Actinacidiphila yeochonensis CN732: one gene and its partner. The protein of the gene in region 1 interacts with the protein of each later gene in a pairwise test. Links are inferred from orthologs where the notes say so. Each region holds a gene or a part of one and is shown on either strand. Other genes may lie near its edges.

The links.
Region 2: the proteins of ftsZ (region 1) and BS72_RS05420 interact in binary tests that used the Escherichia coli proteins (3 or more experiments, as listed by UniProt). The link is inferred for Actinacidiphila yeochonensis CN732 from one-to-one orthologs.

Annotation. Positions count from the first base shown.
Region 1 is NZ_JQNR01000003.1:284,107-289,788, forward strand. Bases 1,073-3,877 are described here. They hold ftsZ (cell division protein FtsZ), read right to left. Parts: upstream 3,201-3,877; coding sequence 1,944-3,200; downstream 1,073-1,943. Other genes in these bases: BS72_RS02860 (YggS family pyridoxal phosphate-dependent enzyme), read right to left, coding at 1,073-1,133; pgeF (peptidoglycan editing factor PgeF), read right to left, coding at 1,130-1,933; BS72_RS02875 (cell division protein FtsQ/DivIB), read right to left, coding at 3,483-3,877. Also shown: BS72_RS02855 (cell division protein SepF), read right to left, coding at 1-280; more of BS72_RS02860, read right to left, coding at 375-1,072; more of BS72_RS02875, read right to left, coding at 3,878-4,388; murG (undecaprenyldiphospho-muramoylpentapeptide beta-N-acetylglucosaminyltransferase), read right to left, coding at 4,753-5,682. UniProt on the Escherichia coli protein: Essential cell division protein that forms a contractile ring structure (Z ring) at the future cell division site. The regulation of the ring assembly controls the timing and the location of cell division.
Region 2 is NZ_JQNR01000003.1:913,248-919,095, forward strand. The notes cover bases 2,593-5,563. They hold BS72_RS05420 (rod shape-determining protein), read right to left. Parts: upstream 4,604-5,563; coding sequence 3,581-4,603; downstream 2,593-3,580. Other genes in these bases: mreC (rod shape-determining protein MreC), read right to left, coding at 2,593-3,451; ndk (nucleoside-diphosphate kinase), read right to left, coding at 4,998-5,411. Also shown: mrdA (penicillin-binding protein 2), read right to left, coding at 1-1,720; rod shape-determining protein MreD, read right to left, coding at 1,717-2,415; more of mreC, read right to left, coding at 2,420-2,592; BS72_RS05430 (DUF4233 domain-containing protein), read right to left, coding at 5,644-5,848. UniProt on the Escherichia coli protein: Forms membrane-associated dynamic filaments that are essential for cell shape determination. Acts by regulating cell wall synthesis and cell elongation, and thus cell shape.

The DNA of each region.
Region 1 (5,682 bases):
GTGTGATGGATGCCACTGGCGCGATCCGCGGTTCGCGGGGGGCCGGGGCATGGACGAGCCGGGGCGGCTCGTCCTGGGGCGGCTGGAGCCGCCCGGGCGGGACGTGCTGGGCGAGCGGCCGGCGGGGCTCCACCCGCTCGGGCTCCGGAACGGTCCGGCCAGGGGGCGGCGAGGCCAGCTCGGGCTCGAACTCGTCGTCGGGGTCGAACCCCGGGCCGTCGTATCCGTCGTCCTCCACGAGGCCGAGGTAGACCGCCATTTTGCGCATCGCGCCGGCCATGCTCTGCGTCCTCTCAGCGGGGTTGCGGTCCACGGCCGCCGCTCCTGGCGGCCGCCACACCATATTTATGCTGTGGTCCGACTTGTTGGTGACGTTACCGGAGCCGCGGACGGACTCCGAGTACCGCCGTTCCGACGCGTACATGTGTCGCTCCGGCGGCCACGGCGTCCTCAAGGTCCTGGCTCATCCCTGCCGATACCATGGTCGCAGCAGGATGTGTCTCGCGCAGGCGGGATGAGATTTCCGTCAACCGATCGAATGCCATTCGCGGTTGACCGGCATACCGCCCGGTCAGAGGGGCTACGGTCATCAGGCCGTCCATGCGCAGCCCGTCGGCGGCCGCGATGGCGTCGGCCAGCGCGCCGACCCTTTCGGGGGCGACGCCGCCGCGCTCTCCACGGCCCGCGGCTTCGGCGTCGAAGGCGACTTGGACGAGGCAGCCCAGCGTGCGGCCGGCCGCGGTCGCCGCCGCGGACAGCGCGGTGACCAGCCGGTCCCGGTCGACGGAGTGCACGTGGTCGGCGTAACGGACCACGTGGCGGGCCTTGTTCGTCTGCAACTGGCCCACGAAGTGCCAGCTGAGCGGGAGATCGGCGCACGCCTCTGCCTTGGCCGCGGCCTCCTGGTCGCGGTTCTCGGCGACCTGCCGCACGCCCAGGGCGGCCAGCGCGCGGACGTCCTCGGCCGGGTAGGTCTTGGTCACCACGACCAGGGTGACCTCCTCGCGGGGGCGGCCCGCCGCCGCGCAGGCGGCGGCGATCCGCTCCTCGACCCTGGCCAGGTTGGCCGCCAGCTCGGCGGCCCGCTCCGGGTCCGGCGCGGCGCCGGACGGGGCGTGGGAGGGCCCGGTCACGCGTCGCCTCCCTCGTCCGCGGGGCCGGCGGCGCCGGCTCCCGGCCCGCCGTCGGGCTCCGCGTCCGGCCGGGGGTCCAGCCACACGTAGCCGGCCAGCCGGCCGGTGGTCTGCTCACGGCGGTACGAGAAGTGGTCGTGCGACTCCAGCGTGCACACCGTCGGCGCCTCGGCCACCCGGACGCCGCAGCGCGCGAGTTGCGCCCGCACTCCGGCAGCCACGTCGACCGCCGGGGTGCCCTGCCGGGTCTCCGCGTACGCCTCGGGCACCACGGCGGCCACCTCGGCCCGCATGGCCTCGGGGACCTCGTAGCACTTGCCGCAGACGGAGGGGCCGATGACGGCGGTGGTCCGCGCCGGGTCCGCGCCGGCCGCCTCCATCGCGGCCACCGCCGCGGGCACCACGCCCGCGACCAGTCCGGGCCGTCCGGCGTGCGCGGCGGCGGCCACCCCGGCGACGGGGTCGGCCAGCAGCACCGGCACGCAGTCGGCGGTGAGCACGGCGAGGGTGACGTCCGGACGGCGGGTGACCAGCGCGTCGGCCTTCGGCACCGGGCGGTCGCCCCAGGGGCCGTCGACCGGGGCCACCTCGCGGCCGTGGACCTGGCGCATCCACACCACCCGGCCGGGGTCGCGGCCGAGTGCGCGGGCGGCGCGCTCGCGGTTGGCGAGCACGGCGGCGGGATCGTCGCCCACCGCACCGCCGAGGTTGAGACTGGCGTACGGAACGGCGCTCACCCCGCCCCACCGGTCGGTGAAGGCGAAGTGCGCGCCGTCCAGAGAAGTGCGGTGCCCTATCACTGCCGGGCGGTCACTTCAGGAAGTCGGGTACGTCGAGCTCTTCGACGGACTCCGGGTAGGGGCGGGCGGGGGGCACGATCGGCGGCGGGACCTGGGTGCCGCGGTTCTCGGCGGCCGGTTCGGGGTCGCGCTCGACAGGGGCGGCGGGCACGCTGCCGATGCCGCTGAACGACGGGGTGGGCCGGAGGTTGTCGGAGCCGATCCGCGGCGGGACGGGCGCCGTTCCGGTGCTGGAACCGCTGGTGCCGGAGGAGGGCGCGGACTCGTCGCGGGAGGTGTACGAGCCGATCACCTTGTCCCGGCTGCCCCGGGTCGGCGGCTGGCCGCCGTCGAACCCGGCGGCGATCACGGTGACCCGCACCTCGTCGCCGAGGGCGTCGTCGATCACCGCGCCGAAGATGATGTTGGCCTCCGGGTGGGCCGCCTCGCTGACCAGCTGGGCGGCTTCGTTGATCTCGAACAGGCCGAGGTCGGAGCCGCCGGAGATGGACAGCAGCACACCGCGGGCGCCGTCGATGGACGCCTCCAGGAGCGGCGAGGAGATGGCCATCTCGGCCGCCGCCACCGCGCGGTCGTCGCCGCGGGCCGAGCCGATGCCCATGAGCGCCGAACCGGCCTCGGACATCACCGACTTCACGTCGGCGAAGTCGAGGTTGATCAGGCCGGGGGTGGTGATGAGGTCGGTGATGCCCTGGACGCCGGAGAGCAGCACCTGGTCCGCGGAGCGGAAGGCGTCCAGCACGCTCACCTGGCGGTCGGAGATCGACAGCAGGCGGTCGTTGGGGATGACGATCAGGGTGTCGACGTTCTCCCGCAGGCCCGCGATGCCGTCCTCCGCCTGGTTGGCGCGGCGGCGGCCCTCGAAGGTGAACGGGCGGGTGACGACGCCGATGGTCAGAGCGCCCAGCGAGCGGGCGATGTTGGCCACCACGGGGGCGCCGCCGGTGCCGGTGCCACCTCCCTCGCCGGCGGTGACGAAGACCATGTCGGCGCCCTTGAGCACCTCTTCGATCTCCTCCCGGTGGTCCTCGGCCGCCTTGCGGCCGACTTCCGGGTTGGCGCCGGCGCCGAGGCCGCGGGTGAGTTCCCGTCCGACGTCGAGCTTGACGTCGGCGTCGCTCATCAGGAGGGCCTGTGCATCGGTGTTGATCGCGATGAACTCGACGCCCTTGAGCCCGACCTCGATCATCCGGTTGATGGCGTTGACGCCACCGCCGCCGATGCCGACGACCTTGATGACCGCAAGGTAGTTCTGGGGTGCTGCCACGTCGAAGCCCTCTCGCCTCGATTACGAATCGTGTGGGACGGTCGGTGGCTCGCCGGTGCCGTTCTGAACCCTAACCCTGAGGTTTAGGGTTACCAGTATGCCTGTCCCAAGTGTTTCTCTTGAGACGAGACACTAAGTCGACAAGCGGTGGCGGTTCAACGAACACGCCGAACCTCCCGTTTTTCTTTTCACCCTATGTGATCACGCCGTGCGTCGCCGCATCGGGGGCCGGTAGCCTTCGACACCCGTGCGGGGACTGGGCTGTCACCCTCCCGTAGAGCGTCAACTCGCGGACGCGGCAGGGGCGTCAGGGGCACTGACGTCGTAGTGGTCGGCGTCGGGCTGGGCCCGCATCAGCGCCGTCAGGACGACCGCTTTGCGCGTACTCCCGTCCCGACTCCCCCACACCACCGTGCGGCCGCCGGTGAGTTCGACGGTGATGCCGTCGTAGGAACGCACCAGGATCGCGGTGGCGTGGCCGCGCACACCGGCCGGCAGCGCGGCGGAGACCTCGATCGCCGCCTGGAGGAGGCGCTTGGTCCCGAACTGGCGGACGCTCGCGTCGAGCGGGTGGTCGAGCCGGATCACGGGGACACCCTTGGGGGTTTGGTCCACGGTGGCGAACCGGACACCGCCGCTGTCGACTTCGGTCCACCGCCGACCGTCGGGCAGCACGGCGGAAGGTGTCCGCTCGGTGACGTCGAGCCGGACGGTGTGCGGCCAGGAGCGGTCGACGCGGACCGCGCGGAGGCGGGGCAGCGCGGCCAGCAGCCGGCGGCGGACGGCGCCGGTGTCGACGGACACGAGGGCTCCGCCGAGCGGGACATGAGCCGCTCTGATGATCTGATCATCCGACACGACCTGGTTGCCGTGAACGGTGACGCGGTCGGCACGCAGCAGCGGCGAGCCCCACACCAGCCAGCTGCCGCCGCCGACGAGGACGGCCGCGGCGAGCAGCAGCACGAGCAGGACGCGGCGGCGGTGCGCGAGGGTGCGCGGCTCACCGCCCTCGGCGGTGCCGGGCGGGCCGTCGCCCTGCGGGGCGCCGGCCGGGCGCGGCACCGCGTCCCGGGCGGGGGCGGTGCTGTTGCGGCCGGCGGGGGTGAACCCCCGGGCACTCGGAGCGGGTTCCGCCGCGGGACGGCGTAGGCCGCGCCGGCGCACGGGGGTTCCGTCGGATGCGGTCACCTCGGGCCTCCCGCTTCGGTTCTGTGACGGCGGGGTCCATCCTGCCCTGCGGACGCGCCTGCCGCGCGGCACCCCGCCGTTGGACCCGCCCGATGATGTCTCCGGCGCCCCCTGGGGGCCGCGGACCGGCACCCCTCCCCCGACACCCCGGCTCCCCGGCGGCCGGTCCGCCGGGCCGCCGGAGGGGAGCCGCGACGGAGCCGGCCGGAGGGTAGGACGGCCGCCGGGCCGGACCGGGCCCGCCCCGGCGGATGCAGCGGAGCGGGCCCGGTCCGGGCGGACTTCACGGGTCGCCCTCCGGCGTCGGGCCAGGGGCCCGCTCAGGCTCGTGCCCCTCCCGGCAGGGTGAGCCCCGGTCGCGGCCCTAGCGCCGGGAGGCCACCGCGTCGTAGACCATGCGCATCAGCAGCTCGTCGGCGTCCCGGCGGCCGAACTCCGCGGCGGAGCGGGCCATGTCGTACAGCCGGTGCGGGTCGGTGAGCACCGGCAGCACGTTGGACAGCACCCAGTCCGTCGTCAGCTCCGCGTCGTCGACGAGGAGTCCGCCGCCCGCCTTGACCACCGGCTGCGCGTTGAGGCGCTGTTCGCCGTTGCCGATGGGCAGCGGCACGTACGCGGCCGGCAGCCCGACGGCGGTGAGCTCGGCGACGGTCATCGCGCCGGCCCGGCACAGCATCATGTCGGCGGCGGCGTAGGCGAGGTCCATCCGGTCCAGGTAGGGCACCGGCCGGTAGGGCGGCATCCCGGGCATGTTGTCGGACCGGGGCAGTTCGTTCTTCGGGCCGACCGCGTGCAGGATCTGCACGCCGGACTGCTGGAGCCGCGGGGCGACCGCGGTGACGACCTCGTTGAGCCGCCGCGCGCCCTGGGAGCCGCCGGAGACCAGCAGCGTGGGCAGGTTCTGGTCCAGGCCGAAGGCGTGCCGGGCCTCGGGCCGGGCGGCGGCCCGGTCCAGCGTGGCGATGGTGCGGCGCAGCGGGATGCCGATGTACCGCGCGTCGCGCAGCTTGCTGTCGGGCGTGGAGACGGCCACGGTGTGCGCGTAGCGGGAGCCGATCTTGTTGGCCAGCCCGGGGCGGGCGTTGGCCTCGTGGACGACGATCGGCACGCCCAGCCGCTTGGCGGCCAGGTAGCCGGGCAGCGCCACGTAGCCGCCGAAGCCGATCAGGCAGTCCGCCTTGGTGCGCTCCAGCACCTGCTCGGCGGCCTTGATGGTGCCGCGCAGCCGCCCCGGGACGGTGATGAGTTCGGGGGTGGGCCGCCGGGGCAGCGGGACGGCCGGGATCAGGGCCAG
Region 2 (5,848 bases), 630 kb from region 1 along the record:
TCGCGTCGACCTTGGGCGTGATCGGGGTGACCGTCTTGCCGTCCGCGCTTATCACGGCCTTGCCGACGCTGGGCTGGTAGAGGGTGCCGCCGTTGGCGATGGCCGCGTAGATGCGGGCCATCTGGACCGGGGTGACGAGGGTGTCGCCCTGGCCGATGGCGTAGTTGACGGAGTCACCGGGGCGCAGCTGGTAGCCGTCGGGGCAGTTCTCGATCGCGATGGCGATCTTCAGCGGCGGGTTGGTGTCGTTCTTGTGCTTCTTGGCCGTGGCGCACCAGTCGGCCTTGTTCGCGTCCCAGTAGGACTGCTTCCACTGCCGGTCGGGGACGCGGCCGCTGACCTCGCTGGGGAGGTCGATGCCGGTCTTCGCGCCGAGGCCGAACTCGTGGGCGGTGGTGTAGAAGTAGTCCTTGGGGTGCTTCGGGTTGATGCCGCCGTCCTTCTTCCACTGGTCGTAGGACAGGCCGTAGAAGACGGTGTCGCAGGAGACCTCAAGGGCGCGGGCGAGGGTGATGTCGCCGTAGTTCTCGCCCTCGAAGTTGTTGAAGACCTGGCCGCCGATGTTGAACGACTGGGTGCACGGGTACTCGCCGTCGATGTCGTAGCCGGCGCGCACCGCGGCCGAGGTGGAGACCACCTTGAAGGTGGAGCCCGGTGCCGACTCACCCTGTATGGCCCTGTTGAGCAGCGGGTAGTTGGACTTGGCGTCGGTCAGCGCCGCGTAGTTCTTGGCCGAGATGCCGCCGACCCACTCGTTCGGGTCGTAGGTGGGCTCGTTGGCCATGGCGATGATCTGACCGGTGTGGTTGTCCATGACGACGGCCGAACCGGAGTCCGCCTTGTAGTTCTCGTGCGTGACCGTGTCGTACGTCTTGCGCGCCGCCTTCATCGCGGCGTTCAGCTCCTTCTCGGTGACCGCCTGCACCTTGGCGTCGATGCTGGTGACGAGGTTGTCGCCGGGCACGGCGGGGGTGTCGCCGGCCTTGCCGATCACCCGGCCGAGGTTGTCGACCTGGTAGCTGGTGACGCCGGCCTTGCCGCGCAGCTGGCTGTCGTAGACGCTCTCCAGGCCGGAGCGGCCGATCTGGTCGGACCGCTGGAGCGGGTTGCCGGTCTTCTCCGACGCGGCGACCTCCTGGTCGGTGACCGGGGAGAGGTAGCCCAGCACCTGGGCGGCGTTGGCCTTGTCGGGCCCCGGGTAGGCGCGGACGGCGGTGGGCTCGGCGGTGATGCCGGGGAAGTCCTCGCGCCGCTCCATGATCTGCAGGGCCTGCTGGGTGGTGGCCGAGTCGGTGATCGGGATGGGCTGGTAAGGCGAACCGTTCCAGCAGGGGCGCGGCGTCTTCGCGTCGCACAGCCGCACCTTGTCCATGACGTCCTGCGGCTGCATGCCGAGCACGGCGGCCAGCCGGGTGAGGACGGCCTTGCCGTCGTCGGCCTGCTCCAGCAGGTCGGTGCGGCTGGCGGAGACCACCAGCCGGGTCTCGTTGTCGGCCAGCGGGACGCCGCGGTCGTCGAGGATGGAGCCGCGCACGGCGGGCGTGACGACCTGCTGGATCTGGTTGTGGTTGGCCTGCGCGTCGTACTCCTGGCCGTTGCGGATCTGGAGGTACCAGAGCCGGCCGCCGAGGGTCAGCAGCAGCGAGAAGACCAGGACCTGGAGGATGACGAGGCGGATGGTGATCCGGGAGTTGCGCCCGGTCTCGGGGATGTTGCTCATCGCCGCGCCCCCTTGGGCAGGGTGGCGGCCGACCGGGAGCGGCCGAACAGGCCGCGCTGCGAACTGATCCCGCCCGGCCGCGTACGGCCCGCCCGGGCCGCGCCGCGGCTCATCCGGCCGACGCGCAGCCGGCCGCCGCGGCGCGGGCCGCCGTAGCCGCCGTAGCCGCCCGCGGCGTCCTCGGCGACCGGGTCGTGGTCGAAGCGGCGGGCGAGCGCCATCACCAGCGGCACCACGAACGGGGCCAGCAGCAGGTCGTACAGGGTGGCGGTGAACACCAGCTTGGCCAGGCCGACGTGGGCGCCGGCGGTGTCGCCGACCAGTCCGCCGACGCCGGCGTACAGCAGCGTGGTGGCGACGGCCCCGCCGATGACCACCAGCATGGGCCCGGCGGCGGTGCGCAGCTGGCCGTTCTCCGGGCGGGTGAGGCCGGCGGCGTAGCCGACCAGGCACAGCACCAGGGCGTAGCGGCCGACGGCGTGGTCGGCGGGCGGCGCGAGGTCGGCGAGCAGTCCGGCGAAGAAGCCGATCAGGCAGCCGCCGACATGGCCGTAGCTGAGGGCGAGGCCGAGCACGGTCAGCAGCAGCAGGTCCGGCACGGCGCCGGGCAGGTGGAGCCGGGCCAGCACGCTGACCTGGGCGACCAGGGCGATCACCACCGTGACGGTGGCGAGCACGATCCGGTTCAGGCGCATGGGATCAGTCCCCGCTGTTCGGGTTGGACGTGGGGCTGTCAGGGGTGGACGACGGCGCCCCGCTCTGCTCCGTCCCCGGGGGGAGCGCGGAGCCGGTGTCCGAGGGGGTGGGGCTGCCGCCGGGCTGCGGCGACTGCTTCGGCGTGGCGGTCGGCGGGACGGTCGGCGGGACGGTCGGCCGCGGCGGCAGCACCGCGTCGCGCGGGTCCTTGCGCGGGCCGACGACCACGACGCCGACGACGTCCAGGCGGGTGAAGCCGACGAAGGGCTGCACCTCGACGGTCTTGGTGAGGTTGCCCCCTGACGGCTCGACGGTGACCACCCGGCCCACCGGAACGCCCGGGACGAACGGCTTGCCGGCCTGCGAGCCGAAAGTGACCAGCCGGTCGCCCCTGTGGACGTCGGCCTTGCCGTTGAGCAGCTCCACCCGCATCGGCCGGTTGCCCTGGCCGGTGGCGAAGCCGAGCTCCCCGGTCTTCTCCATCCGGGTGCCGACGGTGAAGTCCGGGTCGTTGGCCAGCAGCACCGTGGAGGTGGAGGGGCCGACGGTGGTGACCCGGCCGACGAGGCCGTCGCCGTTGACGACCGTCATGTCGCGGGCGAGGCCGTCGCGGCTGCCGGCGTCGATGGTGACCGTCCAGGAGAAGCCCTGCGCCGCCCCCATCGCGATGACCTGCGCGCCCTTGATGGTGTACTGCCCGGCGCCGGCCAGCTTCAGCATCGAGTCCAGCTCGGCGGCCTGGGTCCGGGTCCGGGTGTTCTGCGCCAGCCGCTCCTTGAGGGCGGCGTTCTCCTTCTGGAGCCTGGTGATGGTGCTGCCGCGCTTGCCGGATTCGCGGACCGAGTCGACGGCGTTGCCGACCGGGTCGACCACACCGGAGACGGCGTTCTCCACCGGGCCGAAGGCGGCCTGCGCGGCCCGGCGGGGCCCGTCGAGCGGAGAGTTCTCACCGCCCCTGATGTCCATGGTGATCAGCGCGAACGCCACCACCACCAGCAGCACCAGCAGCAGCCGGCTCTCCTTTGTGTCCCTCACGGGCGCCAGTCCGTGCCTTCCTCATCGGACCCGCCGCCGCTGGGGCCACGGCCGGTCGGAGCTAGTGTGCCGGGGTGCGGCCGCGCCCGGGGGCGGGGTCGCGAGGGGTGCGCCGGGTGGGGCGGCGGCTCATCTGCGCGGGGCGGCGTCGACGACGGCCTGAAGGGCCTCGAAGTCCTCGACGATCTTGCCGGAGCCCAGGGCGACGCAGTCCAGCGGCGCCTCGGCGATGTGGATCGGCATGCCCGTCTCGTGCCGGAGCCGCTCGTCCAGGCCGCGCAGCAGAGCGCCGCCGCCGGCCAGCACGATGCCGCGGTCCATGATGTCGCCGGAGAGCTCCGGCGGGCACTTGTCCAGGGTGGTCTTGACCGCGTCCACGATCGCGTTGACCGGCTCCTCGATGGCCTTGCGGACCTCGCCGGCGGAGATGACCACGGTCTTGGGCAGGCCGCTGACCAGGTCGCGGCCGCGGATCTCGGTGTGCTCGTCGTCGCCGTCGCCGCCGTGGGCGGAGCCGATGGTGAGCTTGATCTGCTCGGCGGTGCGCTCACCGAGGAGCAGGCTGTACTCCTTCTTGATGTGCTGGATGATCGCGTTGTCCAGCTCGTCGCCGGCCACCCGGATGGACTGGGCGGTGACGATGCCGCCCAGGCTGATGACGGCCACCTCCGTGGTGCCGCCGCCGATGTCCACCACCATGTTGCCGGTGGCCTCGTGCACGGGCAGCCCGGCGCCGATCGCCGCCGCCATCGGCTCCTCGACGATGTGCACCGTGCGGGCGCCGGCCTGGGTGGCGGCCTCGATCACCGCGCGGCGCTCCACGCCGGTGATGCCCGAGGGCACGCAGATGACGACGCGGGGCCGGACCATGTAGCGGCGGCGGTGGATCTTGAGGATGAAGTACCGCAGCATGCGCTCGGTGATCTCGAAGTCGGCGATGACGCCGTCCTTCAGCGGCCGCACGGCGACGATGTTGCCGGGGGTGCGGCCGATCATCTTCTTGGCCTCGGAGCCGACCGCCAGGATGCCGCCGGTGTTGGTGTTGACCGCCACGACCGACGGCTCGTTCAGCACGATCCCGCGGCCCCTGACGTACACCAGCGTGTTGGCGGTGCCGAGGTCGACAGCCATGTCACGGCCGATGAACGACATGTTGTTCGCCATGGGGATACGTCTGGCCTTCCGGAGCGTGGGGCGGAGGTTCCATCGTAGTCGCGCCGTCGGAGCGCGGCGTCGAGGTTCCGACGCCATTGTCATCAGAACACACAGCGGACCTCAGTAATGGTGACGCCGTGTCGGAGTGTTTGGTTCCCGTGGAGATCCGCCGGGATCCGCGGGGAGCCACGGAACTTCGCGGAACTTCGCGAGAACCCGCGCCTTCCCCGGGAAGTCCGCGGTATTCCGGGGAAGCGGTCGGGAAATCGGTGCCGCGACCGGCGTGCGCCGGCCTCGCGGCAGGGTTTCCCGGCGCTTCCCCGGCGCCCGTGCCTGGGGTTTTCCCCGGGGAACGCGCGGCGGCCGGAGCCGCCGAGTGGGTTTTTCGGTACTAGGCCAGGCCGGGGAAGAAGATCTTGATCTCGCGTTCGGCGGACTCCTCGGAGTCCGAGGCGTGGATGAGGTTCTCCCGCACGATGGTGCCGAAGTCCCCCCGAACGGACCCGGGCGGCGCGGCAATCGGGTCGGTCGGACCGGCCAGCGTGCGGACGCCCTCGATGACGCGCTCGCCCTCGGCCACCAGTGCGACGACCGGGCCGGAGGCCATGAACTCCATCAGCGGCTCGTAGAACGGGCGGCCGACGTGTTCGGCGTAGTGCTGCTCCAGCACGGCGCGGTCCAGGGTGCGCAGTTCGAGGGCGGTGATCCGCCAGCCGGCCTTGCGCTCGACGCGCGACAGGATCTCGCCGACCAGGCCGCGGCGGACGGCGTCCGGCTTGAGGAGGACGAGGGTGCGCTGGGACACGGGGCGGCTCCGGTGGTGTAACGGGCGGCCGCTGGTGGGCCGGACGGGAAAGGGCGGCAGGCGGACGCCGTGGGCCAGGCGCGGCGGACGGGAGCAGGTCCGGTCCGGCCGGGCGCCTGAGGGTACGACAATCCGGTGTGGCGACGAGCCTACAAGGCCGCCTACCGCACCGTGACAGGCGGTGCGGCAGGCGGGGGTGCCGCGCGTTCCGGCCGGCGGCGGCGGGCGGCGGTCAGGCGGCCTGGGCGGCGTGCTGGGCCTTGATCCGGTCGACCTTGCGGCCGAAGTGGATCGACGCCCACCACAGGGCGGCGAAGATCACCCCGAGGATGAACATCGTGCCGACGACGAAACCGCTCGCCAGCAGGCCGATCTGCAGCGCCCAGCCGACCGCCAGCGCCCACGGCCGGGTGACCACGGCGCACAGCAGCACGCAC